DNA from 2 places in the Dietzia sp. 2505 genome. Region 1 is predicted to be linked to the other one. Evidence: predicted binding sites of a transcription regulator. Region 1 holds the regulator's gene; the other holds the start of a gene.

What was found. Region 1 encodes LexA, which represses DNA repair genes until DNA is damaged. Its sites were predicted from a motif close to CGAACANNTGTTCG; they were not measured.
Region 2: the regulator LexA is predicted to act here: its motif matches at 1,992-2,005, upstream of ABIE38_RS18045 (HNH endonuclease signature motif containing protein).

Annotation. Positions count from the first base shown of each region.
Region 1 covers NZ_JBEPON010000002.1:293,593-305,636, reverse strand. The annotation lists gene ABIE38_RS05120 (malate synthase G) at 1-2,140, opposite strand, end outside; gene dapF (diaminopimelate epimerase) at 2,259-3,185, shown strand; gene hflX (GTPase HflX) at 3,200-4,648, shown strand; gene lexA (transcriptional repressor LexA) at 4,688-5,356, opposite strand; gene ABIE38_RS05100 (hypothetical protein) at 5,646-5,948, shown strand; gene nrdR (transcriptional regulator NrdR) at 6,063-6,518, shown strand; gene ABIE38_RS05090 (glycosyl-4,4'-diaponeurosporenoate acyltransferase CrtO family protein) at 6,751-7,146, shown strand; gene hrpA (ATP-dependent RNA helicase HrpA) at 7,194-11,108, opposite strand; gene ABIE38_RS05080 (hypothetical protein) at 11,156-11,344, opposite strand; gene ABIE38_RS05075 (hypothetical protein) at 11,393-12,044, shown strand, end outside.
Region 2 covers NZ_JBEPON010000012.1:17,947-29,990, reverse strand. The annotation lists gene ABIE38_RS18050 (AAA family ATPase) at 1-493, opposite strand, end outside; gene ABIE38_RS18045 (HNH endonuclease signature motif containing protein) at 699-1,979, opposite strand; gene egtD (L-histidine N(alpha)-methyltransferase) at 2,212-3,198, opposite strand; gene egtB (ergothioneine biosynthesis protein EgtB) at 3,195-4,553, opposite strand; gene ABIE38_RS18030 (methylated-DNA--[protein]-cysteine S-methyltransferase) at 4,647-5,246, opposite strand; gene ABIE38_RS18025 (suppressor of fused domain protein) at 5,250-5,888, opposite strand; gene fgd (glucose-6-phosphate dehydrogenase (coenzyme-F420)) at 5,885-6,904, opposite strand; gene ABIE38_RS18015 (hypothetical protein) at 7,383-8,012, shown strand; gene ABIE38_RS18010 (glycosyltransferase family protein) at 8,050-9,183, opposite strand; gene ABIE38_RS18005 (O-succinylhomoserine sulfhydrylase) at 9,189-10,397, opposite strand; gene ABIE38_RS18000 (rhodanese-like domain-containing protein) at 10,447-10,863, opposite strand; gene ABIE38_RS17995 (FAD-dependent oxidoreductase) at 10,943-12,044, shown strand, end outside.

The DNA.
Region 1 (12,044 bases):
GCAGGATCGGCTCGGTGTAGCCCGAGGGCTGCCCGGTGCCCTCGAGGATGAGCTCGCGGGCGGCCTGCCAGGCGATGGACGAGTCGAAGTCCGGCGCCATGTTCCGGTACGCCTCGTCACCGGCGTTCTGCTGGTCGACGATCTCCGCCATCCGACGCAGCGAGTCCTCGACGTCCTCGGCCGTGATGATGTCGTGACGGATCCAGTTGGCGAGCATCTGCGAGGAGATCCGCAGGGTGGCGCGGTCCTCCATCAGGTTGACGTCGTGGATGTCCGGCACCTTCGAGACCCCGATGCCCTGTTCGACCCACCGGACGACGTAACCGAGGATGGTCTGGCACGAGTTGTCGACCTCCTCCTTCTTCTCGGCGTCGGTCCAGTTCGTGTCAGTCGCGAGGGGGACGCTGAGGATGTCGTCGACGCTCGCGCGCGGTCCGCCGGCGAGGAGCTCCTCTTGTCGGGACATCACGTTGACCCGGTGGTAGTGGGTCGCGTGGAGGGTCGCGCCGGTCGGGGACGGCACCCACGCGGTGTTGGCACCGGCCCTCGGCTGCCCGATCTTCTCGGCGAGCATCTCGGCCATGAGGTCGGTCTTGGCCCACATGCCCTTCCCGATCTGCGCGCGACCGCGCAGACCGCAGGCCAGGCCGGTGTCGACGTTGAAGTCCTCGTAGGCGGTCATCCAGCGGGCGGACTTCATCTCACCCTTGCGGATCATCGGGCCGGCCTCCATGGAGGTGTGGATCTCGTCCCCGGTCCGGTCGAGGAAACCGGTGTTGATGAAGACGACCCGATCGGTGGCCTCGGCGATGCAGGCGGCGAGGTTGACCGAGGTGCGGCGCTCCTCGTCCATGATGCCCACCTTGAGGGTGTTCTCCGGTAGCCCGAGGAGCGCCTCGACCCGGCCGAACAGCTCGGTGGTGAAGGCCACCTCGGCCGGGCCGTGCTGCTTGGGCTTGACGATGTAGATGGACCCGGTGCGGCTGTTGCCGCGCTCGTTGCCCGCGGCGATCCCGTGAATGCCGGCAAGCGAGGTGATCAGGGCGTCCAGGATGCCCTCGGGCAACTCGTTCCCCTCCGCGTCGAGGACCGCGGGGGTGGTCATCAGATGCCCCACATTGCGGACGAAGAGCATCGAGCGGCCATGGAGCCGGACTTCGCCGGACCCGTCGGGCGCGGTGAAGACCCGGTCGTCGTGGAGGACGCGGGTGAAGGTCTTGTCGCCCTTGCTGATCTCCTCGGAGAGGTCGCCCTTCATCAGGCCCAGCCAGTTGCGGTAGCCGTGGGTCTTGTCCTCGGCGTCGACGGCGGCGACGGAGTCCTCGAAGTCCATGATGGTGGAGACGGCGGACTCCAGGACCACGTCCTTGACGCCGGCGGTGTCGGTCGATCCGATCGGTGAGTCGGCGTCGATCTGGATCTCCACGTGGAGGCCGTTGTTGCGCAGGAGGACCGAGGTCGGGGCGGTGCCGTCGCCGAGGTAGCCGACGAACTGTGCGGGGTCGGCAAGGCCTGAGGTCGCCCCGTCGGCGAGTGTCACCTGCAGTCGGCCGTCGACCACGGTGTAGCCGGTGGTGCCGTCGTGACTGCCGGAGTCGAGCGGCGCGGCGTCGTCGAGGAACTCGCGGGCCCAGGCGATGACGCGGTCCCCGCGGACCTTGTTGTAGGACGACCCCTGCTCGGCCCCGCCGGACTCCGGGATCGCGTCGGTGCCGTACAGCGCGTCGTACAACGAACCCCACCGGGCGTTGGCGGCGTTGATCGCGAAACGCGCGTTCATGATCGGCACGACCAACTGGGGGCCGGCGACCGTGGCGATCTCGTCGTCCACGTTCCGGGTGCTGACCTGGACGGAGTCCGGCTCCGGGACCAGGTAGCCGATCTCCTGCAGGAACGCCCGGTAGGTGGCGGGGTCGATCGGGGCGGGGTTCTCGTGGTGCCAGGCGTCGATCCTCGACTGCAGATCGTCGCGGATGCCGAGCAGTTCGCGGTTGCGCGGGGCCAGGTCGGTGAAGATCTCGGAGACTCCCGCCCAGAACGCGTCGGGATCGACCCCGGTGCCCGGGATCGCCTGGGTGTTGACGAAGTCGTACAGGACCTCGTCGACCTGGACGTCGCCGACGGTGATGCGTTCGGACATCGATGCTCTCCTCAGATAGGGACCGTTCTCAGCTCCGACTCTAGTGCCCCCCTGCCGAGGGATCATCCGGGTTTTCCGCAGCGTGGAACGACGGTCGGGTTGGCTAGGATCTGGTGGCATGACCCCCGCACCTCCGACCGCTGCTCTCGACGGCCTCGCCTTTATCAAGGGGCACGGAACGCTCAATGACTTCGTGGTCCTGCCCGACGACCACGCAGAGGTGCACCTCGACGAGGAACTGGTGCGGGCCGTCTGCGACAGACGGGCCGGCCTCGGCGCCGACGGCGTGTTGCGCATCGCCACCGCCGGCGCACTTCTCGACCAGGGTGTCCTCGCCGTCCTCCCGGAGGGCGTCGACCCCGCGGACTGGTTCATGGACTACCGGAACGCAGACGGATCGATCGCGGAGATGTGCGGGAACGGGGTGAGGGTGTTCGCCCACGCCCTGGTGGCGACCGGCAGGGTCGGGGCCGGCCGGATCCCCGTGGGCACGCGATCAGGTCCCCGGCCCGCCGACGTCCTGGTCCATGACGGGAACCACGCCGAGGTCCGCGTGGACATGGGTGAGCCCGGCCTTCTCGGGGTCTCGTCAGTTGAACTCGGTGGCCGGGTGTACGCCGGCCTCGCCGTCGACGTGGGTAACCCCCACCTCGCGTGCGTGGTCCCGGGACTGGGGGTCGACGAGTTGCGCGAACTGCCGGTGCACGAGGCGCCGGTGTTCGACACCGGCTTCTTTCCCGCCGGCGTCAACGTGGAGATCGCGACCCCGCTCGCCGACGGACGGGTGTCGATGCGCGTCCATGAACGAGGATCCGGGGAGACGATGTCCTGCGGTACCGGGATCGTCGCCGCTGCCGTCGCGGCCCTCGCTGACGCCGGAGAGGCCACCGGGGACGTGGTGGTGTCCGTCCCCGGGGGAGAGGTCGCGGTGACCCTGACCGGCGCCGGTTCCACGCTGACGGGACCCTCCGCGATCGTCGCGGAAGGGTGGTACCGGCGTCCGGCACCCGTCCGCCGCACGGAGGCGTCCCGACCGGAATTGTGAGATGATGCCGGTGAATGACTATCGATGACACCGCCCCTGACCGGGCCACACGAGACCATGACCCTTCGGTCGGAGAATTCCAGCTCGAGGAGCGCTCCTCCCTGCGCCGGGTCGTCGGGTTGTCGACCGAACTCCAGGACGTCAACGACGCCGAGTACCGCCAACTCCGCCTTGAGCGGGTCGTTCTTGTCGGGGTCTGGACCGAGGGTACCGCCGCCCAGGCGGAGGCCGCGATGGCCGAGTTGGCGCAGCTCGCCGAGACCGCAGGCTCCGAGGTCTGCGACGCGCTGATCCAGCGCCGCGACAAGCCGGACCCCGCCACCTACATAGGTTCGGGGAAGGCCAAGACCCTGAAGGACGTGATCCTCGCGACGGGCGCGGACACGGTGATCTGCGACGGAGAACTCACGCCGGGTCAGCTCATCGCGCTCGAGAAGGTCGTCAACGTCAAGGTGATCGACCGCACCGCGTTGATCCTCGACATCTTCGCCCAACACGCGACCAGTCGTGAGGGCAAGGCCCAGGTGTCCCTGGCGCAGATGGAGTACATGCTCCCTCGCCTGCGCGGCTGGGGTGAGGCGCTCTCCCGGCAGGCGGGTGGCCGGGCCGGCAGCAACGGAGGCGTCGGACTCCGTGGTCCCGGTGAGACCAAGATCGAGACGGACCGCCGCCGGATCAGGGAGCGCACGGCGAGGCTGCGCCGTGAGATCAAGGGCATGAAGCAGGCCCGTGACACCAAGCGGCATCGGCGTCGCGCCACCCCTGTGCCGTCGATCGCGATCGCCGGGTACACGAACGCCGGGAAGTCGAGCCTGCTCAACCGCTTGACCGGCGCCGGCGTACTGGTCCAGAACGCGCTGTTCGCCACACTGGACCCCACCACCCGGCGTGCCGAGCTCCCCGACGGGCGGGTCGTGGTCTTCACGGATACCGTCGGATTCGTCCGACACCTCCCGACCCAGCTCGTCGAGGCGTTCCGGTCGACGTTGGAGGAGGTCGTCGACTCCGAGCTCCTCCTGCACGTGGTCGACGGTTCGGACGCCTTCCCTCTGCGCCAGATCGAGGCCGTCCGCACTGTCATCAACGACGTCGTGGAAGAGCAGAAGGCCGAGAGGCCGCGCGAACTCGTGGTGATCAACAAGGTCGATGTCGCTGACCCGGTGGTGTTGACGGAACTGCACCACGCACTGCCGGACGCGGTCTTCGTCTCGGCGGCGACAGGGGAGGGTTTCGACGAGCTCCTCGAACGAATAATGCGGGTGATCGCCTCCGAGGACACGGAGGTCACTCTCGAGATCCCGTTCACCAGAGGTGATGTGGTCTCCCGTGTCCACGCGGAGGGCGCCGTGGTGGACGAGGATCACACGAAGGACGGCACGAGGATCGTTGCACGGCTTCCGTCCTCCGTGGCGGGGGAGCTCGGGGAGTATCGGGTCCCCGGATCTCGTGACGGTGTCGCCTGACCCTCTCGACGGATCAGGCGACACCCGGTTCCGGCTGGCTCAGAGCTTGCGGAAGACCGTGACGACCTTTCCGAGGATCGTCGCGTGCTCCCCCGGAATCGGACTGAACGACGGATTGTGGGGCAGGAGCCACACCCCACTCGAATCCCTGCGGAAGGTCTTGACCGTGGCCTCCCCGTCGATCATCGCCGCCACGATTTCGCCGTTGTCCGCGACGTTCTGACGACGCACAACCACGTAGTCCCCGTCACAGATCGCGGCGTCGATCATCGACTCGCCGACCACTCTGAGCATGAACAGGTCCCCTGAACCCACCAGGTCGGAGGGGAGGGGGAAGACCTCTTCCACCGCCTGTTCGGCGAGGATCGGGCCGCCGGCCGCGATCCGCCCCAGGACCGGGACGTAGACGGGTTCCACGGCCCCGCTGGGTCGCGTCTCCTCCTGGGCGGGCGCACGTCGACCCCGGGACCGCTGCCCCGGGACGCCGTGGACGTCGACCGCCCGCGGCTTGTGCGGATCACGGGTCAGGAAGCCCTTCTTCTCCAGCGTCCGCAACTGGTGGGCGACGGAGGAGGTCGACTGCAGCCCGACGGCGTCACCGATCTCGCGGATGCTGGGGGGATAACCCCGGTCCTTGACCGTGTCGTGGATGTGCAACAGAACGCTCTTCTGGCGAGTCGTCAGGGCCTCGAAGTCGGGCTTGGGCATGTGGGGGTCCCTTCAGCGAATGGGTGTTCGACGTCGTCATCTGTGTACACCCTACTGCCCGTGGGGCGTGAGCGCCACACAGGTGTTCGAAGAAATGTCGCCGTGAATGTCGACTCTGTCGGACCCGCGTGATACAACTCTAGTCAGGTTCGGGTTCGAACAGATGTGCACAACAAGGCACACGGACGTGCGAACGATGTTCGCACACCGTATCGAGTTGGGAGTTCTCATGACCGTTATGGAGATGCAGCCACGATCGCGTCCCTCAGTGCCCTGGACGGAGGTCTGCGTGACCGATCATGACCGGCCCGTCTCGTCCAGGGTGCGACCCTGCCCTGACGCCGAGTTCCGCCCCGTCACCCGCACGCTCGACCGGCGGCGTCAGCCGGCCACGCGGTCGGTGGCGCCGGGGCGGCGAGTGCTCGTCAACCCCGCGTCCGCGGGAAGTGTCAGGGCATGCGGTAGCGAGGCGAGGTCGAGTGTGCCGGTGGTGGACGATGTGCCGACATGGGCATTGGTGGTCTGCGGAATCGTCTTCGGGATCCTGATGCTGCTGGCATTGGCACTCCTGGGCGGGCCCGCCTACGCGTGACCCTCGGTGTCGCCTCCTAGAATGAACCCGGGACGGCGGCCCGTCGCCCCCGCACCCCTGTCGGCTCCGGCCGGCAGACCGGTTCGGACCAGGTCGACGAATGGCGAAGCTGGAATGTACTGCCCCATATGTCACCACGAGGACTCACGGGTAATCGACTCCCGGTCGGTCGACGAAGGGCAGGCGATTCGGCGTCGACGCGAGTGCCCCGACTGCGGACACCGGTTCACCACTCTGGAGACCCCGTTGTTGACCGTTCTCAAACGCAACGGCGTGACCGAGCGTTTCAGCCGCGACAAAGTAGTCCGCGGTGTGCGCCGCGCGTGCCAGGGGAGGTCGGTCGACGAGGACGCGCTCCGGCGGCTCGCCCAGCAGGTCGAAGACGCCGTCCGGGCCGGCGGCGCATCTGAAGTCCCCGCTCACGAGATCGGACTGGCGATCCTGGGCCCTCTGCAGGATCTCGACGAGGTCGCATATCTGCGGTTCGCCTCGGTATACAAGCAGTTCAGTTCCGCTGCCGACTTCGAGAGCGAGATCATCGCCCTTCGCGAACGTCACGCCGCGCACTAGTGCACCCGAGAGTCTCACCTCGTCAGGCTCTGCGGACTATCCACGCGGTATTCCGCGGCACGGCGTTCGCCTAGCCTCAGTTCCATGCTTCGCGTAGTTCCGAGCGCCCTGCTCCTGGTGCTGTTCGTGTTCAGCGGGGCTGGTCATCGGACCGCATCACCCCGCGTTCGCGTGGGTGTTCTCAGTCGGTGTCGTCGGCATCCTGGGCGTCTCCGGCCACTGGCCTCAATCGATGGTCCCCCGGTGGGTGACCGCGACCACGCAGCGGACTATCGACCGTGGCGAGTCTTTGGGTATCCCTGGCTTACTTCGCACTCTGGATCGGGCGGGGTGGAACCGCGCCCTCGGGCGACGTGGCAGCGGGGTTCGCGGTCGAGCCGGCCTAGCGGTGATCCGCAAGGAGGCTACGCAGAGCCTTATCGCCCACGGGGTGGGCGCGGTTCTCCACCTGCTGGTGGCCATCGCGGTCGCCGTCGTGGGCGCCTGGTGGAATGCGGTGATCGTGCTGTCACTCGGTGTGCTGCTGCACCAGATCCCTGTCGCGATGCAACGGTACATAGTGGCGAGGATTGACCGGGTGGACCGAATGACACAGGCTCGGCGAGGAGAGAGCTGTCGGGATTCGTGACCGGTGCGGTGACTGGCTGCTCCCACGAATGGTCACTTCGTGTGGGCTCACCGCCCGGTCCGGCGGGCGAGCGCTGCGGCCACCGCCTTCTCGATCCTCTCGGCGGAGACCGGGCGCGCGGTTCCCAGAGACTGCGCGAAGAGGCCGACACGGTATTCGGCCAACATCCACCGGAGATCCCGGGAGGCCCGCGCCCCGCCCGGTCGGCGGCGGAGCGCCGCCGTCGCCTCCGCGACAGTGGCCTCCGACTTCTCCAACCGGGCGGCGAGCTCTCTGTACCTCGACGGCGATTTCTCCGCCAGGTCCAGCCTGAGGTCGATCGCCCTCACGTGACGCTCCAGTTGAGGGAGAACCTCCGCCGGGTGGCGGGCGAGGAATCCCTTGCCCACGAGGAAATCCAGAGCGGGCCGGACGTCGTCTGCGAGATCGCGTGGTACCTGGTCCAGCCGGGCGGAGACCGATTGTGCGGCGACCAGTGCCGGAAGAGCGGCGGAGATCGAGGCCGTGATGGCGGCCGGCGCCTCGGATCGGGCTCGCGCGAGCAACTCGTCGAAGTCGCGCACGGTGAGTACCGGAACTCCCTTCCGTCCGGCGATCAGCCGGCCGCACGCCGCCAGCGCCGCGTCCGAGACCAGTCCATCGGCACCCCCGTGGGGATACTGGGTGAGCGCGAGGCGTTGCTCGACCGGACGGCCCCGGACTATCGATGCCGCCGAGATCAGGTCCGCTGAGATCAGGGTCAGTACCGCGGTCGTCTGCGCGGCTCGCCGTTCTGCCTCGGTCGCACACGCGATCCGGTGGATGCCGTCGGGGCGGACCTGCAGCGCCGGGTAGACCGTCACCTCCACACCGTCGACCGTGCCGGTGATCGAGGGCGCCAGATCGCCTATCGTGTCCGCGGTCCACGCCCGATGAGGTCCGTCATCGGGAACGAGTCGGGAGTTGAGTGTGGCACGGACCTTGTCCACCAACTGACTGCGTAGTGCCCCCAGGTCCGTACCAGCCGCGACGACCTCCTCTCCGTCCACGACCTCGAATCGCATGCGCAGGTGGTCGGGAAGCTGTTCGGGGTGGAACTCGCGGGGTTCGACGGTCGTGCCGATGCGGGCCGAGAGCGCGGCGGCGAGCGCCACCGGGAGCGGTGCCGACCGCGGGGTGAGGTCGCCGGCCAGTAGCGCGGCGTACTCGGCGGGCGGGGAGCACAGACGTCTCAGGTACTTGGGGAGCGTCCGGAGCATCTCCGTGTACAGCTCCTCACGCAGGCCCGGTACGAGCCACTCGAAGCCGGACGTCGCGACCGAGGACAACTGGGGGAGAGGGATCCGCACTGTGATCCCGTCGGAGTCGACCCCCGGGTCGAATGAGTATCTGAGCTCGAATGTCCGCTCTCCCTGACGCCAGATCGGCGGGAACTCGGATGCGGCCGGAGCGGTGTCCGACGTGCGGATCTGCTCGGGGCGAAGACGCAGGTGGTCCGGATCCTCCCGGCCCTGCTTCCGCCACCACGATTCCAGGTGGCGACCGGAGGTGATGTCCGCGGGGAGCCGGTCGAGATAGAACCCGACCAGGGCGTCGTCGTCGATGACGAGGTCGCGGCGCCTGCTGCGGGTCTCCAGTTCCCGAGCCTGCTCCACGGCCACCGCGTTCTCCATGATCACCGGGATGCGGGTGGTCCATCGTCCCTCGACGATCCCGTGCCGGACGAGCATCTCCCGCGCGAGCGGTGCGTCGACCCGGGAGAGGAGGATGCGGCGCGCCTCGACCACGGGCAGCCCCAGGAGCAGCACCTTCTCATAGGCCATCGCCGCTCCCTGGGCGTCGGACCAGTGCGGCTCGGAGTACTGGGTGCGGACGAGGTGCCCCCCGAGTTGTTCGATCCACACCGGGTCGATGCGCGCGACGTCCCGGGCCCACAGTCTGGAGGTCTCGACCAACTCGGAGGCCATGATCCAGCGCGGCGGCTTGCGGGCGAGATCGGAACCGGGGAACACCTGGAAGCGGATACCGCGGGTGCCGCGGAACTCCCTGGTCTCCTCGTCCTTCATCCCGACGTTGGTGAGCAGTCCGGACAGGATCGCCTTGTGGAGGTCGTCCTCCGCGGCGTGGCCGGACGGCGGGTGCCAGCCCCGCTCGCGGCACATGCTGGTCAACTGCGCGGTGAGGTCCTGCCATTCACGGATCCGCAGCCAGTGCAGGTACTCGGCCTTGCACATCTTGCGGAACGCGCTTCCGGAGAGCTCGCGGCGCTGTTCGGTGAGGTAGCGCCACAGGTTGAGGTAACCCAGGAAGTCGGAGGACTTGTCGGCGAAGCGTCGGTGGAGCTGGTCCGCCTTGTCGCGCTCCTCTGCGGGCCGCTCGCGGACATCTTGCACCGTCAGGGCCGCGACCACCACCAGGACATCCCCCAGAGCGCCGTTTCGGTGGCCCTCCACCACCATCCGCGCCAGGCGCGGGTCGAGGGGGAGGGACGCCATGTCGCGGCCCACCCTGGTCAGGTGGGGCCGCTCGTCGTGGTCGAACCGGAGCGCCCCCAGCTCGGTGAGCAACGTCATGCCGTCTCGGACGGCCTTGCGGTCGGGCGGTTCGACAAACGGGAAGTCGTCCACGGCCCCCAGGTCGAGGTCGGCCATCGACAGGATGACCGACGCCAGGTTGGTGCGGAGGATCTCCGGGTCGGTGAACTCCGGCCGGGAATCGAAGTCGCCCTCCGAGTACAGGCGGATGCAGATGCCGTCGGCCACGCGGCCGCAGCGGCCGGCGCGCTGTGCGGCGGAAGCCTGTGAGATCGGTTCGATCGGCAGCCGCTGGACCTTGGTGCGGGTCGAATAGCGGGAGATCCGGGCGAGGCCGGTGTCCACGACGTAGCGGATCCCCGGGACCGTCACCGAGGTCTCCGCGATGTTGGTCGACAGGACCACGCGCCGTGTCGAGTGCTGACGGAACGCCCGTTGCTGCTCGGCGGCGGTGAGCCGGGCGAAGAGCGGGAAGATCTCGGTGCTCCTGAACCTCCGCCCCCGGAGCACCTCTTCGGCGTCGCGGATCTCGCGCTCCCCGGAGAGGAAGACGAGTACGTCACCGTCCCCCTCGGCCAGGAGCTCGCCGACCGCATCGGCGAGGGCGTCCAGGGGGTCGAGGTCGATGGTGCGGTCCGCGTGGTCGGCCTGGAGCGGCCGGTACCGGATCTCCACGGGGAAGGTGCGACCGGAGACCTCGATGACGGGGGCGGGGCGGCCCGCGGGATCCGCGAAGTGGCGGGCGAAACGGTCGGGGTCGATCGTGGCGGAGGTGATGATGAGTTTGAGGTCCGGCCGCCGGGGCAGGATCTGCCGGAGGTAACCGAGCAGGAAGTCGATGTTGAGACTGCGTTCATGGGCCTCGTCGATGATGATCGTGTCGTAGGCGCGCAGCAGCCTGTCCCGACGGATCTCGGCCAGCAGGATTCCGTCGGTCATCAGCTTGACCGCGGTGTCGGCGCCGGTACGGTCGTCGAAACGCACGGCCGAGCCCACCAGTCGGCCGGACTCCACCCCGAGCTCCTCGGCGATGCGCTCGGCGACGGACCGGGCCGCCAACCGGCGGGGCTGGGTGTGCCCGATCATCCCGCGCACCCCGCGGCCGAGTTCCAGACAGATCTTGGGGATCTGGGTGGTCTTCCCGGATCCGGTCTCACCGGCGATCACCACGACCTGGTTGTCGCGGATCGCCGCCGCGATCTCGTCCTTACGGGCGCTGACCGGCAGTTGTTCCGGGTACTCCGGGGTGGGAACCGACTCCGCGCGCCGACGCAGGCGAGCGGCGGCGGCGTCGATCTGCCCGCCCAGATCGTCCAGTTGGTCGGCGCGGGCCTTGCGGATCCGCGACCGGAGACGGTGGGCGTCGAGGATGCCGACGTCGTCGAGCCGGACCAGGAGATCGTGCCGGGCCCGGCGCAGTTCGGGGGCGGGCGCGGGAGACGTCGACATGGTGTCCGCCAGCGTATCGGGACCCGGTGTGGGGATCGATCCGGGTGTCAGGCCGGGCCACCCTCCCGGCGGGACTGGATGCGGGTGTAGCGCTGGTGCAGACGCTCCCGGATCTCCTCCGGCTCGTACGACTGCCGCCGACGTTCGGTCCGTGCGGCGAGGATCCCGGTCGCGGCCACACCGACAACCCCGGCCGCGCCGACCATCTTGAGCCACTGCCGTCCGCGGGGTGCCATGGCGTCAAGGGTAGATCCTCTCGGCGGGGCACCTGGCAGGATCGCACCATGAGTCTCGACACCGTCCCGCTGGCCGCCGCGGCCCACCGCACCAGGACAGGGGACCTGTGGTTGTTCCGTGGGCGCACGACCGCCGACCGCTTGATCCAGACCCTGACCAATTCCCCCGTGAACCACGTGGGGGTGGCGGTGGTCCTGGACGACCTGCCCCCGCTGCTCTGGCACGCGGAGATGGGCCGGGCGTTGACCGACGTGTGGACGGGGCGTCGGCAACGGGGAGTCCAACTCCACGACCTCGAGGCGGCGGTGCGTCAGTGGACGGGGCCCTACGGACAACGCGCGTGGTTCCGCCAGCTCTCCCCGGAGACCGGGTCCCCGCAGGAGGACGCGATCCTGGAGACGATCGCCCGCCTCAACGGCGTGTCGTTCCCGTCCGCGGGGCGGCTGACCGCACGGTGGGCCCGGGGTCGGTGGGCGGCCCGGGGACGCCACGCGCCCGATCGCGACGCCGACGCTGGGCCCGGGGCGGGACGGGGCGGCGGTGCCGGGGTGGGCAGCGGCGCCGGCGTCCCGAGGCTCCGGGGCGCCGGCCTCCCGTGGCGCCGACGTGCGGACACCGGGCCCGCACTCCGGGTGGAGGCCGCCTACTGCGCGGAGGTGGTCGGGATGACACTCGAGGCGATGGGTGTCCTGCTGCCGG
Region 2 (12,044 bases), on a different contig from region 1:
TCCGGTCGGCACCGCGGATCACCAGGAGGACGGGCGCCCCGAGGTTCACGGCGAGGGTGGCGTTGAAGTCGAACTCGGTGGGACTGGGCACGCCCGTGTAATCGGTACCGAGGATCACCACCACATCGCACTGACCGGCCACCGCGTGGTACCTGTCCACGATCTCCGCCAGCGCCGAGTCGCGGTCCTCGTGCACGCGGTCGTTGGTCACGCCGATGCAGTCCTCGTAGGCGAGGTCCACGGTGGTGTGCTGGAGCAGCATCTCCACGATGCGGTCGCGCGCGGGCTCGGTGTCCGGGCCGGTGCCGGTGCCGGTGCCGGTGCCGGTGCCCGTATCGGTGTCGACGACGCGTGGCGCCACCGTGACAGGGCGGAACACCCCGACCCTCTGTACGGTTCCGGCGAGAATGCGCAGGAGGCCGAGGGCGACGGTCGACTTCCCGGTGTCACCCTCGGGGGCCGCCACGTACACGGCGGAGGACGACAGGGGCATGTCGGTCACCGGAGACGGAATCGTGGGAGCGTCGGACTCGGGCGGGAGAGTCTCGGATACGGGGGAATCGGGCACGAGGGCATTGTGACAGCGCGAGCGCGCCGGCACACCTCGTACACGCCATGCAGGCCCGCCGCGCGCCCCGACGTGCGGCCGCGCCAGCGAGATGCCGGGTGGGGCTGACGAGCTGCCGGGAGGGGACGGGTCAGACATCGGTGAGCCTGTCGACACCGGGCGGCAGCCATGTACAGCGCCCAGGCGACCCGGGGTCCGCGACGGTCGTCCACGCCGACGGGCCGTCGCCGACGAACGCGTGGTGGACGGGACACCCCAACGCCCCATTGGCGACGGTCGTGGATCCGCCACGCGACCACTCCCTCACGTGGTGGAACTGGCTCCTCCTGGCGGGTGACGTGCACCCCGGGAAGGTGCACCCTCCGTGCGCCGCGTAGAGGACCAGTCGCTGGATGGCGGAGGCCAGACGCCTGTCGGGGCGGGCGTCGACGTCGATCCGGTGAAGTTCCTCGCGACCGTCGCGCAACAGCGAGACGAACCACGGCAACGCCCCGGCCATCGAGACGGCCTGACGGACGCTGAGCTGGGTGCCGGAGTCGGTCTCCACCAGCGCGGTGGGTTCCTCGAGCTGTTCCGGCGTCACGCGCACGACGATGGTGGCGATCCCCTTGGGCCGGGCAGGGTCGACTGTCGACCCGAGTGCCCACTGGTGCACGAGTGCGTCGTGCGCCCGCTGCTCCGGGGTGCGCTCATCCGACCCGGGTTCGCAGGCCACGGCCCCTCCGGGTCCGCCGAAGTCGCACAGCGCACGCTCGACAAGAGCCCGGGCGCGAGGAGTCAGCATCATGGTCAGCGTGCTGGTGCCGTCGGGCCTGACCGCGCCCAGTCGGGCCGCCCGTTGCCGCTCCTGGTGGTCCTCCCGGCCCTTCCCCCGGTCGGGACACAGGGCGGCCATTCGGCGGGCTGCTTCCGCCCGCAACTGCGCCGGGGCGACCGTGCACGCGAACTCTGTCAACTCCTCGGCGAATCTGATCTTGGCCGCCCCGCCCATCGTCCCGGGCAGCCCGGCGACAGCCCTGGAGATGATCCGTTCGTGCTCGGCGGTGATCTCCCCGACCGCCGCCGCCCGCCCGGCCGGGGTGGCCTGCCTGCCGCCCGCCTCGATCCGCCCGTGTACGACGCCTCGGGCCAGGCCCAGTTTCTCCGCGAGCAACGCGGCGACACCCCCGGCGGAACGACCCTTCTGCCGGTGCAGGCCCGCCAGTTCGGCACTCGCGCGCGCTCCGGCGGCCTCCAGCCGACGGCCCACGATCTCGGCGCGTCCCACGGCGTCGACCAGCACCTCCGCGTCATGATCCGACCAGTTGACCTGGCACAGGCTCTCCACGGAGGCCTCGAGAAACGCGAGAACGTCAGCCAGCGTGGCCGTCTCCGGCCCCTGCCCCGGTGCGTCCCACACTCCCTGTTCCATGATCCGGACTATAGAACACACGTACGACACCGCCCGGCCGGCCGACTTGTTCGAGTGGAACGTCCTGTTGCGCGAACTGGCGGTAGCCGACTCCTCAAGGAACTGGCGGTAACCGACTTCTCCATCCGGTGGGGAGACATACTGACCGAGGCGAGCGGACTCCTCCCATCCGGCCGTCGGGCCAGGGCCTGGTTGACCGGCAATCGAGACAGGGCCTAGTTGTACTGACTACCTAGTCGACGACGACGAGGGCCAGCCCGAAGTCGCCGGCCGCATCGGTCCAGACCGCCTGACCGCCGAATCCGTGCCCCGCGAGCTCATCGATGAGCGCGTGTGGCTCGAACTTCCGGGCGATCTCGGTGCGGATCCCCTCACCGGCGGCCAGCGTGCGGCCCCGCCCGAGCGTCGGGAAGTCGATCCGCACGTCGCGCACCACGCGCAACCACATCTCGATCCGGCTCTCCCCGCCGTTCCACACGGCCTCGTGCCGGAAGTCGCGGCGGTCGAGGCCCGTGCACTCGACGGTTCGAGCGATCACGTCGAGCATGTTGAGGTTGAACTCGGCGGTGACCCCGGCGGCGTCGTCATAGGCCGCGACCAGTCGGTCCGGACTCTTGACCAGGTCGAATCCCACGGCCAGCCGGTCCCCCGGGGACATGATCCCGCGCAGCATCCGGAAGAACCCGGCGCGCTGTGACTCACTGAAGTTGCCGACGGTCCCGCCGAGGAACAACACCAGCCGTCCACCCGGCTCACCCGGCAGCGGCCCGTCGAGTGCGGTGATGTCACCGATGAGCGGGTCGATCCGCAGGCCCGGATACTCCTGCTCGAGCGCGCGGGCGGTCTCGAAGAGCATCTCGGTGCTGATGTCCAGGGGCACGAATCCCGCATCCGCGCGCCCGGCCGCCAGCACGTCGAGCAGCACCCGGGTCTTCTCACAGGTCCCGGCCCCGAGCTCGACCACCGTCGAGACCGCGCCCACGATGTCACCGGCGCGGGCCCGCAGGATCTCGGCCTCGGCCCGCGTGGGGTAGTACTCCGCCACCCGGGTGATCTGGTCGAACAGCAGGCTGCCCTTCTCGTCGTAGAACCAGCGCGGCGGCAGGGTGGGCGGGTCGGAGAAGAAGCCCTCGCGCAGGTCCGATTCCAGTGCGGCGGTGTCGGGATCGGTGGCCTTCGTCGTCGTCGTGGTCGTCGTCGGGTTCTCGGTGTCGGTCATCGGGCGAGCCTCAGTCCCGTCGCCGCCCACCGGGATGAGGCGGGGAAGAAGTTCCGGTAGGTGGGCCGCGTGTGGCCGGCCGGGGTGAGGGCGCTGCCGCCGCGCAGGACGTGCTGGTCGGACATGAACTTGCCGTTGTACTCGCCGGCGGCGCCCTCCTCGGTGACGAACCCCGGGTAGGGCAGGTACGCGCTGGAGGTCCATTCCCAGACGCCGCCGATGGTCCGCTCCGTGACGGGTCGCGGGTGACAGCGGTCAGGATCGAGCTCGTCGCGGATCCCCCAGCCGGCGGTGGCGACCTCCCACTCGAACTCGGTGGGCAGGCGGGCCCCAATCCACCGGGCGTACGCGTCGGCCTCGTAGAATGACACATGGCACACGGGTTCGGCGTCCACGATCGGACGGCGACCCGAGAGGGTGAAGGTGGTCCATTCGCCGTCGGCGGCAGGCGCCCCGGCGGTGCCCGCGGAGGCGCTCCCGGCGGCACCGTCCTCGCTCCTCCAGTACCCGGGCGCGTCCCAACCCTCGTCCTGCACGGCGGCCCACCCGTCGGAGAGCCACAGTTCAGGGCGGGCGTAGCCTCCGTCGGCCATGAACTCCTTCCAGTCGGCCACCGTGACCTGGCGGGTCGCCACCTGGCCGCCGGGGAGCCACACCCGGTGACGCGGCCGCTCGTTGTCGTAGGAGAAACCGCCGGAGGGCAGGTCCTCGTGGGAGGACCCGGAGCGGTCGGCCGGGTCCGGGGCGCCCACCCGGGCGACCCCCTCGACGACGTCGAGCCACTCCGTCTCCCCCGGCGTCGCGGCGACCGGGTCCGCGGACCGGTGCACGTAGACGGGGTCGGTCGGATTGTGTGAGAAGAGGTGTTTGGCGTCCATGAGCATCAGCTCCTGATGCTGCTGCTCGTGGTGGCAGCCCAGCTCGAGCAACTCCAGCCCCCGGTCGTCGACCCGGCCCGCCTCGAGCGCGGCCACCACCGCGTCGTCGACGCGTGCCCGGAAGTCACCGATCTCCGCCACCGACGGGCGGGTGATGAGCCCGCGCTGGGGCCGGGGTTGCCGCGGACCGACGGCCTCGTAATAGGAGTTGAACAGGAAGCGGAAGACCGGCTCGGGCGAGGAATAACCCGGCAGCCGACCCAGCACGAACTCCTCGAAGAACCACGTCGTGTGCGCCCGGTGCCAGGCCGCGGGACTGGCGGCGGTCATCGACTGCGGGATCTGGTCCTCGGCGCTCAGGCGGGAGGCCAGTAGGTCGGTGAGCCGGCGGACGCGCAGGAACTTCTCGACCGCGGCCCCGGCGCTGTGCCCCGGAACAGGTTGTGGCCCTTCGGTGGTGACATCTCCGACAGTCATGGGATCTCCCCGGGTTCGTGGTCGGCGGTCGGACTGCCGCCAGACTAACCACGGGGTGGTTCGGTGCCCACCGCTGTTCGGATGACCCGACTCCTAAATTCCAGCGCTCCAGCTCCCGGTGCTGCGGAACGGCACCGGCGCCGCGGCCGCGAGGTTGCGCCGCTCGTGCTCGAGGAGTCGGAGGCGGTACTCGGGACAGTTGCCCATCCCGCCGTCGGCGCGGATCACCCGGTGCACCGGGATCACGAACGGCACCGGCACGAGGGTGCACAACCGCCCCACCCGCCGGGCGTTGCGCGGCCGGCCCGCGTCCACGCTGATCTGCCCGTAGGTCGAGGTCTCGCCGTACGGGATGTGCTGGATCTCGCGGTAGGCCTCGCGGGAGAACTCGTCGTGCACGCCGGCGGCGGCCCAGTCCACCGGGATGTCGAACTGCCGCAGGCGGCCGGCGCAGTATGCCTCGAGCTGCTCCGCCACCCGGTCGAGGTACTCAGCGGCCGCGCCGGGCTCGGAACCGCGTACCTCGTCGTCGTCGCCCGATGAGTCCACAGCGAACCACGATGCGACGTCCTGATCCGGCCCCACCTGGTCCAGGCGCGCCAGGCCACGCGGGGTGGCCTCGGCGACCATACGGCCGGCGGCCGTGTCGAGCACCCGCACGGCCCTACCGGCGGTCTGGCGGGGAGATGCCACGCCTCACACCACGCTCGGCCGGTCCGGGTTGGTCACATCGGCGTCGGCGGAATCGAGGAGCGCGAACAGCGCGTCGGCGCCGTCGCGCGCGACGGCCGACATCTCGGCGGAGGTGATCGGCACGGCCTGCAGCCGGGTGAGCAGTGGTCCGGTGCCGTCCGGGCCGCCGGTCTCGTCGACCACCTGGAGGTCGGGCCACAGGAACGGCGGGGTCAGGACCAGGTGCTCGCAGCGCCGGCCGGAGTCGACGAGCCCCACCGCGCCCGGGATCACCGCGCCCGGTGCGACGTGGATGGACCCGGTGGCGACGGCCAGCGCGCACGCGTCCAGGACGTCGGCCATGGCGCGGTGTCCGGTGCGGCCGACGGTGACGAACTCACTGCGGATCTGCCGACCGTCGGGAGTGGTGACGTTGGTGGGAAGCTCCCGGGCGCCGACGGTGGCGTAGGTGGTGAACCCGGGCGCGGGGACGTTGTCGACGACGACGATGTCGCAGTGCCACTGAGTGGTCTGACCCTCCTCATCGGCTTCCGTCTCGTGCGGATAGCGCAGGACTCGCACCGATTCGGCCACGTCGAGGAGGCCCTCGAGGCCGGAGAGGTCAGCCTTGTCCGGGCCCGGGACGGTGCTCGCGCCGCTCACGCCAGGTCACGCAACCGCGGCTCGAGGTCGGTCTTGAACAGGTCCAGGAACCGCTTCTGGTCGTGGCCCGGCGCGTGGAACACCAGGTGGTTCAGTCCGGCATCGACGTACTGCTTGACCTGCGCCACCGCGTCGTCGGGGTCCGAGGCGACGATCCAGCGCTTGGCGACCTGCTCGATGGGCAACTCGTCGGCCAGGCGCTCCATCTCCCGCGGCGAGTCCACCGAGTGCTTCTGCTCGGGCGTCAACGAGAGCGGCGCCCAGAAGCGGCAGTTCTCCAGCGCAGCGGCCGGGTCGGGGTCGTAGCTGATCTTGATCTCGATCATCCGGTCGATCCGGGAGGAGTCGCGGTCGTTGATCCCGGCGCCCTCCTCCACCGCCGGCAGGAGCTTGTCGGTGTAGAGCTCCATACCCTTGCCCGAGGTGCAGATGAAACCGTCACCCACCCGGCCCGCGTACTTGGCCACCACGGGTCCACCGGCGGCGATGTAGACCGGCACCCCACCCTCGGGCACGTCGTAGAGGAACGCGTCCTTGGTGGTGTAGAAATCGCCGTCGAAATTGGTGGTCTCGCCGGTCCACAGCTCGCGCATGAGGCGGACCGACTCGCGCAGGCGGGCGAACCGCTCCTTGAACTCGGGCCACTCGCCCTGATGGCCGGTGGCGATCTCGTTGAGCGCCTCGCCGGTGCCCACGCCCAGGAAGATGCGACCCGGGTAGAGGCACGCCATGGTGGCGAAGGCCTGTGCCAGCACCGCCGGGTTGTAGCGGAACGTGGGCGTGAGCACGGAGGTGCCCAACTGCAGGCTCTCGGTGCGCTCCCCGACCGCTGTCATCCACGCCAGGGAGAACGGGGCGTGTCCGCCGTCGTGGCGCCACGGCTGGAAATGGTCCGAGACCGTGGCCGAATCCATGCCCGCCTGCTCCGCCAGGACCGCGTACTCGACCAGGTCGCGCGGGCCGAACTGCTCGGCCGAGGCCTTGTAGCCGAGCTTCAGTGCGGAGGTGGGGGGCATCGACGACTCCTCGTGGGTTGTGTGAGTGACTTCACCGACGCGGTGGTCGGGGCACTGCAACCGAGTATGCCAGCGCCATCGCCAGAGAGTTCCGGACTTGACAGCCGTGGGGTCTCAGCCTAGCGACCTCGCACTTCACGCCCGGACCACTGAGAACCCGTGGACATCTCCGTACTTCTCGCCAGGTACCACCTTCAGGTGAGTCGAAGTGTTTGTGGCGACGACTCCGCCACGGACGGCAAGCGAAGCGGTGGCGCTGGGCCGCCGTCAACCGGGAGACCGGGACGATCGTCTACATCCGTTGACACCCGATCCGACACGCCGAAACGAAACGTGAGATCCGCCACTCGCCGCAAGGAATGTAACGATTCGGCCACCGGCGACCATACTCTGGATGAAGCGGCGATCATGGCGGGCCAGCCCGTGCCGGAGCCCCCTCCTCCGGACCGATCGCCGAGTAGTGGCTTTCGGAGGAGCTATGCGGATTCGACACGCGGCCACCGCGCTGGTCGCCCTCGGTTCCGCTTCCGCCTGTGCGCTCGGCGCCACGGTGATCCTGCAGGACCGAGGGGACGATGCCCGCGAGTCGGCGCTACGCAGCTCCTCCTGGTCAGTGCAGGCCTCCACCGACTTCGGCACCACCTGGACCGCACCCATCTCCACCTACGGCGGGCACTTCCCCGTCCGCGTGGACACCGCCGCGCTCCGCAACCGTTCCGCGTACCAGCCCCTGACCCTGCGGACGAGCGTCGACTCCCGCTCGGAGGCCCACGTGTCGATCGGCAGGGGCGCGCTGGTGGAGGGTGACCCCACGACCGCCGCCGACGTCCGGATCCGGGCCGTCACCACCAGCGGTGGCGCCTGCGCCGCGCCCACGTTCAGCAGCGGCACGCCCAGCGTCCTGGCCGGTGACGCGACACTTCCGGAGCCGGTGGACGCCGTCACCGTCGACGAGCCCCTGGTGTTGCCGGCCGCGACCCGCACCACGCCGGGAGCACCCGTCACCGTGTGCCTGGAGCTGAGCATGGACTCGGCGTCCCCTGCGCCCGACTCGGTGCTGATGCTCGCCTGGCCCATCGAGATCACCCGCGCGGACGCCGGAACCTGACGGGGCCCTGACCTGACAGGGCCCCATCCTGACCGCCCTAACCTGACCGGGCCTCTCGCCGACGCGCGGCCATCCGGTACGCCTGCTCGTGCGCGGCCATGACCTTCCCCGGATCCGCGCCCTCGACGCGCGGCGGCGGCGACCTGGGTTCGTCGATGGCCGTGCGCACCGCCCAGGTCAACGTGCCGGGGTCGCGGGGGTCGTACACCTCGCCCGAGTGCTCGTCCGGGTCACAGCGGTCGAACCACTGCTCGCGGAGGAAGCCCACGGCCGGCAGCACGGGCGTCACCCCGAGGTCCCGGCACAGCTCCAGCCAGGTGGAATGCGTGGCGAAACGATACGGCAGCACACACACGTCCAGGGCGGCGAACTCGGCGAGCACGGGCCCCAGGTCGCGGGCCTCGTAGCGGATCAACCGCACCGACGCCCACCCGCCCTCCGCCGCGAGCTCGGCCACCAGGTGGTGCCCGCCGCTCTCCCGGTCCTCACCGCACGCGTCACGCCACGCCTGCGCTTCCACCACGATCCGCAGATGCGCGTTCCGGCGGCCGGTCGCCACGGGCGCCAACAGGTCCAGGAGCTCGGGCCCCTCGATGTTCTCACCCATCCGTTCCAACAGCACACCCACGACGGTGTCCCCTGGCGCCCGGAGGTGCTTGGACGCGCGGATGGCCGAGGAGATCTCGGCCTCGTCGAGCAACCGGGGATGCGGCACCACCATCGCCTCCACGCCCCACCTCACCCACAGTTCCCGCGCCGCGACCTCGGTGAGCGTGAGCACCTGTGCCGCCGCGCCGACCAGAGTCCCGGTGTACCCCCGGTGCGGTTCCGAGTCCTCGTGGGAGGGGTAGACGATGTCGTGCACGGTCAGCACCATCGGCACCCCGGCATGGGACAGGTGCTCGATGACGTCCCGGGCACTCTCCGGATCCAGGTAGTCGTACCCGAAGTGCACGTGCGCCACGTCCACGTGATCGAGGTCGCGGTCGGGGGCCGGGCCGTCATCCTTCACGTAGGTGCCCGGGTGGGATTCTCCGTTGACCACGCCCGGTCGCATCGGGACCATCTCCAGGTGGCCCGACGACGCCAGCCCCGTGATCCGGCGGACGGCCGGGTGCGCGGCGGGCAGCACCGCCACCCTCGTCCGGGACGCGCCGCCATGTGACCGCATAAAACTTAGTTTAGACCCCTACGCAAGTCCTCGATGAGGTCTCCGGCGAATTCCAGCCCCACCGAGAGGCGGACCACGTTGTCGGTGATGCCCACCGCGGCCCGCGCCTCCGGCTCCATGGACGCATGCGTGGTGGTGGCCGGATGGGTCACCAGGGACTTGGCGTCACCGAGATTGTTGGAGATGTCGATGACCCTCAGCGCGTTGAGGAGTGAGAAGCAACGCTGCTTGCCGCGGTCCACCTCGTCGTCGTCGAACTTCAGACCGAACGTCACGACCGACCCGCCGCCCGACATCTGCTCGGTGGCCAGGTCGTACTGCGGGTGCGAGGGCAGCATCGAGTACCGCACCCAGTCCACCGCGTCGTGCGACTCGAGGAACTGAGCCACCTCGAGCGCGTTGGCGGACATCCGCTCGACACGCAGGCTCATGGTCTCCAGGCCCTTGAGCAACACCCAGGCATTGAAGGCGCTCATACCGAACCCCGCATGACGCATCAGGTTCTGCACGGGTCCGGAGATGTACTCCTCCGGCCCCAGCACGGCCCCGCCCAGGACGCGGCCCTGGCCGTCGATGTGCTTGGTGGTGGAGTAGACCACGATGTCCGCGCCCAGCTCGAGCGGCTTCTGGTGCAGGACGGTGGCGAAGACGTTGTCCACCACCACCTGCGCGCCGGCCGCGTGCGCCAGCTCGCAGACCGCGCGCACGTCCACCAGCTCCTGCATGGGGTTGGAGGGGGTCTCGAAGAACACCGCGTCGGTCGGCTCGCTGAGCGCCTCTCGCCACTGGTCCAGGTCGGAGCCGTCCACGAACACCGTCTCCACGCCCCAGCGCGGAAGGATCTCGTTGCAGATCACGAAACACGAGCCGAACAGCGCGCGGGAGGCCACCAGCCGGGAGCCGTTGCCCAGCAGCGCGGCCAGCGAGACGAAGACCGCCGACATGCCGGAGCTGGTGGCGAAGCACGCCTCGGCGCCCTCGATCTGCCGCAGCCGCTCCTGGAACATCGCCACGGTCGGGTTCCCGTATCGGGAGTACACGAACCGCTGGAGGTCCCCGTTGAACGATGCCTCGGCCGCCTCCGCGGACTCGTAGACGTAGCCGGAGTTGAGGAACATCGGCTCGGCGGTCTCCTCGAAACCGGTGCGCATCTGCCCGGCCCGTACCCCCACGGTGTCGGGGTGGAGTCCGTCGGGGAGCTCGTTGTTTCTCATCCGCTGCTTTCTGGGTGTCGTCGGTGGTGCGGTGGCGGGCCGGGCCGGATCAGGACTGTCGCCAGGGCAGACCGGCGATCTTCCACCCGTTGACCGAACCGCGGTGGCCCGCCGCGTCCGGGTCTCCCTCGAACCCCTCGGCCACGTTGTAGGCGGGGCCCAGGCCGGCGGCGGTGGCAGCGCTCGCGGCGGCGGCCGACCGGTGCCCGCTGCGGCACAGGAACAGCACCGGTGTGTCGGCGTCCACGCCCGCCTGGCGGAGCTGCTCCAGGAAGCGGTGGTTGGGCTCGCCCGCCGAGGTCATCCACTCGATTCCCACCGCACGCCTGCCCAGCTCCGACAGGTCGGCGCCGCCGACCCACTGCCACTCGGCGCTCGTGCGCACGTCCACCAGGACGGCGGAGGGGTCGGAGGCGAGCAGATCCCACGCCTGTCGCGGCGCGAGGTCCCCGGCGTAATCGCTCATGGGCCCTGATTATGCTCCCCCGTCCACCAGTCCGCCCGGTCGAGGTCCGCCGGGCGCGCCCCCGTGCCATGATCGGGCCATGTCCCCCACCCCCTCCGCCGCCCCCGTCCGAGTGGCCGTCGTCGGTTCCGGGCCGGCGGGGGTCTACGCCTGCGAGGCCCTCCTGGCGTGGGCTGACCAGCACGGCAGAGACCTAGTTGTGGACTGCATCGACAAGCTGCCCGTGCCCTACGGCCTCCTGCGCCACGGAGTCGCCCCGGACCACCCTCGCATCAAGGGCATCGCCCGCACGCTGGAGTCGATCGTCACCGACCCGCGGATCCGCTTCCTCGGCAACGTCGAGTTCGGCCGTGACCTCACCCTGGACGACGTCCCCCGGCTCTACCACGCCGTCATCCTGGCCACCGGCGCCCTCGCCGACCGCGAACTGGGCATCCCCGGCGAACACCTCGAGGGCTCCTACGGGGCCACGCAGTTCGTCACCTGGTACGACGGCCACCCGGACGCCGACCGCACCTGGGCCCTGACCGCCGAGCGCGCCGCCGTGGTGGGCGTGGGCAACGTCGCGCTCGACATCGCGCGGATGCTGGTGCGCACGTCCGAGCAGCTCGAGGCCACCGACATCCCCGAGCACGTCCGCGAGGGCTTCGGCACCAGCGCCACCCGCGTCGTCACCGTAACCGGCCGCCGCGGCCCGGCCTACGCCAAGTTCACCCCTCTAGAGCTGCGGGAGATGGACAAGGTGGAGGGTGTCACCATCGTGGTGGATCCGGCCGACCTGGAGTACGACGACGAGGCGCGCGACCACCTGGAACACGATCGCCGGGCCGGGCAGGTCTGCGATCAGCTGGCCAAGTGGGCGTCCGCGCAGGCGGAGGCGGGTCACGAGTCCGCCGACGCGGCCGAGGCGGCCGCGATCGCCGCCGGCGGGCGGGTGGTGCGTTTCCGCTTCCACCGCAGTCCCGTGGAGATCCTGGGCCCCGACGGGTCCGTGACCGGCCTCCGGCTGGAGCGCACCGAGCCGGAAGGGACTCGGGTGCGAGCCACCGGCGAGTTCGAGGAGCTCGCCGTCGACGCCGTCTACCGCGCTGTCGGCTACCGCTCCGACGCCCTGGAGGGTGTGCCCTTCGACGACCGGACCGCCACCATCCCCAACGACGGCGGCCGGGTGCTCACCGAAC